DNA from 2 places in the Escherichia sp. XD33 genome. Region 2 is predicted to be linked to the other one. Evidence: predicted binding sites of a transcription regulator. Region 2 holds the regulator's gene; the other holds the start of a gene.
What was found. The regulator Fur, encoded in region 2, represses iron uptake genes when iron is present. The targets are predictions, from matches to a motif close to ATAATAATGAGAACNACTATCAA.
Positions count from the first base shown of each region.

Region 1 (2,393 bases), on a different contig from region 2:
CATTGCTGCACATCCGGTAAGCGATAACGCTGGCAGCAAGTGCGGCGCACCAGCAGGCCGTCGCGCAGTACCACGGTACGCCAGAGTGGATTATCTTCACCGGTAGTAAGCGTTTTCTCAAAAAAGAGGGCATGGCGCAGCGATTCAACCGTCGCCTCGCCGAGCAGCTGTTTCATCTCAGTCAGATACCAGTTGATCAAATAACCGGTATTACTCCAGATAAGTTTGCCGTTGATCTCTCCCGTCGCTTCTAGTGCCTGCACAACCGGAACCAGCGCCTGGCTGATTAACGTTTCCATTCGCTGCTGCGGCGAATGTGGTGTTGCGTTTTTATCTTCACACACATCGACCCAGAAACAGGCGGCACGGCCGGTTTCGTGAAACTCAACGTGGAAATGTTCCGGCGACACATCTAACGCTTTTTCCTGCGTCAGCAGCGCCAGCATTAATGGTGGCACCATCAGGCCGATATACCATTGCGCCCATAGTGAGATCAGCGGCTTGTTCTCGCGGATCATCGTTGGTTGGTTGCGATAGATATGATCGGAATAGACCGCCAGTAGAGAACTTAGCGCATTCGGTGATGACCATTGCGCCAGCGTCATGGCGCGAAGCGGGGCGGGTTCATCCAGACGGATAAACTCCAGCAAATGTTCACGATGTTCGGCGATCGTCGCCCGTACGGCTTGTGCAAGCCCAGCATCCTGCGGCTGGAGATGCGTTCGCCAGATGACATCTTCATAGAGCGGTGCGGAACGATAGGCCATAATCGGGATAGTAATCTAAATGATAATGATTGCTAATCCTAGCGATAGGTTTACCCGATAGCAAGGGATTTCTCTGGCTTGCAAATGATAAAAATTATCATATGATATTGGTTATCATTATCAATGAAAGAGATGAAACCATGTTGCAACGTACGCTGGGCAGTGGCTGGGGAGTGTTGCTGCCGGGATTGCTGATTGCAGGGCTGATGTATGCGGATTTATCGCCGGATCAATGGCGGATTGTCATTCTGATGGGATTGATATTGACGCCGGTGATGCTGTATCACAAACAGTTACGGCATTACGTTTTGCTACCATCGTGCCTGGCGCTTATTGCTGGCATCATGCTGATGCTAATGAATTTGAATCAGGGATGAAAAATCAAGGAAGAAACAAGAAAGGAAGTAAAGATAATTGGTGCGAGGGGGGGGACTTGAACCCCCACGTCCGTAAGGACACTAACACCTGAAGCTAGCGCGTCTACCAATTCCGCCACCTTCGCACAGTCATCTTACTTTTTTGATATCGCCTCGTTTGGTGCGAGGGGGGGGACTTGAACCCCCACGTCCGTAAGAACACTAACACCTGAAGCTAGCGCGTCTACCAATTCCGCCACCTTCGCCCAGTGCGAGCAATATCAACGTGGTTTTTGGTGCGAGGGGGGGGACTTGAACCCCCACGTCCGTAAGGACACTAACACCTGAAGCTAGCGCGTCTACCAATTCCGCCACCTTCGCATACCATCAATTCTTAAAAAGAATTGCTACCACGGAGGCGCATTCTAGTGGTTTTCAGCTTTTCGTCAATAGTTAATTATCGCCGGAGGTGTAATTGCTGGAAAAATGTCCATCAGGAAACTAACGTGCAGGTTTTGTAGGTCGGATAAGGCGTTCACGCCGCATCCGACACGGTATTTGGGTGCAGATGCCAGATGCGACGCGGGCGCGTCTTATCTGGCCTACGAAGGGCTAACGTGCAGGTTTTGTAGGTTGTATAAGGCGAGCACGCCGCATCCGACAAGGCTTGCGGCGGGATACTTAACCTTTCTTCGCCTGGCGGGTCATAATGGCGCGATACACCTTGAAGCGCCCGGTTTGCGCGATAACTTCATGGAAGCCAAATGTCTCATCCAGCACGTCCGGGTAAGGCAGGAAGGCGTTCGCTACAATTCGCAGCTCGCCGCCGCTATTAAGATGACGCACCGCGCCGCGAATCAGCGTTTGCGCCGCATCCAGGCTGGTTTGCATCCCATCGTGGAACGGCGGGTTGGAGATGATCATATCAAAACGACCTTTCACCTCGGAAAAGACGTTGCTGGCAAAGACTTCACCTTCAACACCGTTGGCCGCAAGCGTCGCACGGCTGGCTTCTACCGCCGGGGCAGAGACATCGCACAAGGTGAGACGAATTTTCGGCGAATGGCGCGCAAAGGCAACTGAAAGCACACCCGCGCCACAGCCGACATCCAGCACTTTACCTTTCGTGTGCGGGGTTAACGTCGAGAGCAGCAACTGGCTACCGACATCCAGACCGTCGCGGCTAAACACGCCAGGCAGCGTTTTGACCGTCAGGCCATCGACGCTGTATTCGCCCCAGAATTTATCCGCATCAAATACTGGCTGTTTT
Region 1 is NZ_JAENDM010000074.1:7,581-9,973, reverse strand. Features, by position in the region: gene fhuF (siderophore-iron reductase FhuF) at 1-767, opposite strand, end outside; gene K0778_RS23300 (DUF1435 domain-containing protein) at 908-1,144, shown strand; tRNA gene K0778_RS23295 (tRNA-Leu) at 1,183-1,269, opposite strand; tRNA gene K0778_RS23290 (tRNA-Leu) at 1,303-1,389, opposite strand; tRNA gene K0778_RS23285 (tRNA-Leu) at 1,418-1,504, opposite strand; gene rsmC (16S rRNA (guanine(1207)-N(2))-methyltransferase RsmC) at 1,805-2,393, opposite strand, start outside.
Region 1: the regulator Fur is predicted to act here: its motif matches at 869-891, upstream of fhuF (siderophore-iron reductase FhuF).

Region 2 (2,393 bases):
ACCGTTCTGACTTCAACGCCAACGGCGAAAAAGCAGTCTTCTTCGGTGCGATGTATGACCTGAAAAACTGGAATCTTCCAGGCTTCGCCATCGGCGCTTCCTACGTTTACGCATGGGATGCTAAACCTGCGACCTGGCAGAGCAATCCGGATGCGTACTACGACAAAAACCGGACTATTGAAGAGTCTGCATACAGCCTGGATGCGGTCTATACCATTCAGGACGGTCGCGCCAAAGGCACGATGTTCAAACTGCACTTCACCGAATACGACAACCACTCCGACATCCCAAGCTGGGGCGGTGGTTACGGCAACATCTTCCAGGATGAGCGTGACGTAAAATTTATGGTAATCGCACCATTCACCATCTTCTGATGCCCGACGCGGCAGGTTTTGTGCCTGCCGCACGTTTGAGGAATTTGCTATGAAAAAACTGATTCTCATCGCCATGATGGCATCGGGGCTGGTAGCTTGTGCGCAATCAACCGCACCACAGGAAGACAGCCGTCTGAAAGAGGCATACAGCGCCTGTATCAACACCGCGCAAGGTTCGCCGGAAAAAATTGAAGCCTGCCAGAGCGTGTTAAACGTGCTGAAGAAAGAGAAACAACATCAGCAGTTTGCCGACCAGGAAAGTGTCCGCGTACTGGATTATCAGCAGTGTCTGCGTGCAACGCAAACCGGAAATGATCAGGCGGTGAAAGCCGATTGTGATAAGGTCTGGCAGGAAATTCGCAGTAATAACAAATAAGTGAGAGCTGTAACTCTCGCTTTTCTTATTTCCCTTGCATAAAAAAGCCAACCCGCAGGTTGGCTTTTCTCGTTCAGGCTGGCTTATTTGCCTTCGTGCGCGTGCTCATCTTCGCGGCAATCGCCTTCGGCACAGTGACCGTAAAGATAGAGACTGTGGTTAGTCAGGCGAATGCCATGTTTTGCGGCAATTTCACGCTGACGCGCTTCGATGGAATCATCACTAAATTCGATAACCTTGCCGCAGTCGAGGCAGATCAGGTGATCGTGGTGATGTTGCTGTGTCAGTTCAAATACGGATTTACCGCCTTCAAAATTGTGGCGGGTGACGATACCAGCGTCGTCAAACTGGTTCAGTACGCGATATACCGTAGCCAGACCAATTTCTTCACCCATATCGATCAGACGTTTGTATAAATCTTCCGCACTGACGTGATGGTTGTCCGGCTCCTGAAGAACTTCCAGGATTTTTAAACGAGGAAGCGTTACTTTCAGGCCAGCTTTCTTTAGGGCGGTATTGTTATCAGTCATGCGGAATCTGTCCTGTTACTAAGCGGTTCACTTCATTAGAAGAAGTGACAGAATTTGCTCTTGAGATAATGCGTATCATTATAGAATTGCCACGCCTAAATGAAAACCACAAGTCCCTGGCAAATATTGTTAATAAAAACGTGGCATAGCTTACATTTACAACGGCAAGGCCACTTGAACACCGGGACATTGTACAGGTACAACAGCAAAAGTTACAAATTTGTAGCAATTATTTTGATTGGCATTATCTATTAATACGGCGTAGACATGAGTCTACGCCGCATCACATCAGGCATTGAGAATTTCGTCGAGATGCAACTCTTCAGAAATCTGTTTAACCCATTTTTCTACACGTTCAGCGGTCAGTTCCGGCTGACGGTCTTCGTCGATAGCCAGACCGACAAAGTGGTCGTCATCTGCCAGACCTTTTGATGCTTCGAAATGATAGCCCGCAGTTGGCCAGTGACCAACGATGGTTGCACCGCGCGGTTCAATGATGTCGCGGATGGTGCCCAATGCGTCGCAGAAATATTCGGCGTAATCTTCCTGGTCACCACAACCAAACAGCGCAACCAGTTTGCCATTGAAATCAATCTCTTCGAGAGTCGGGAAGAAGTCATCCCAGTCACACTGCGCTTCGCCGTAATACCAGGTTGGGATGCCCAGCAGCAGAATGTCATAAGCTTCCAGATCTTCTTTGCTGCTTTTTGCAATGTCATGGACATCGGCAACGTCTTTACCAAGCTGTTTTTGAATCATTTTTGCGATATTTTCGGTATTACCGGTGTCGCTGCCGAAAAAGATGCCAGTGATAGCCATGAGTGAAATAACCTCTTGAAACTTATTGAAATGGGGGTGGAAAATTGCCCACGGATAAAGGCAATCATAGCAGAACAGGCAGTCTTGCGGAATCAGCAAACGAGCAGGACTGCACACTGTGCTACATGAAAGTGGAAATTTAAACGATGCCCTGACTACGCAGCGCCGCCAGTTGCTGCATTAACATCTCTTCGATCAGTTCGCTACGGCTCATATTGCGCGATTCCGCCAGCTCGTTCAGCGCCTCGACAGCTTCCGCGTTCAGCTTCAGTTCGACACGCTTAAGGCCACGTA
Region 2 is NZ_JAENDM010000011.1:18,395-20,787, reverse strand. Features, by position in the region: gene chiP (chitoporin) at 1-374, shown strand, start outside; gene chiQ (ChiQ/YbfN family lipoprotein) at 424-750, shown strand; gene fur (ferric iron uptake transcriptional regulator) at 834-1,280, opposite strand; gene uof (fur leader peptide) at 1,273-1,359, opposite strand; gene fldA (flavodoxin FldA) at 1,569-2,099, opposite strand; gene ybfE (LexA regulated protein) at 2,239-2,393, opposite strand, start outside.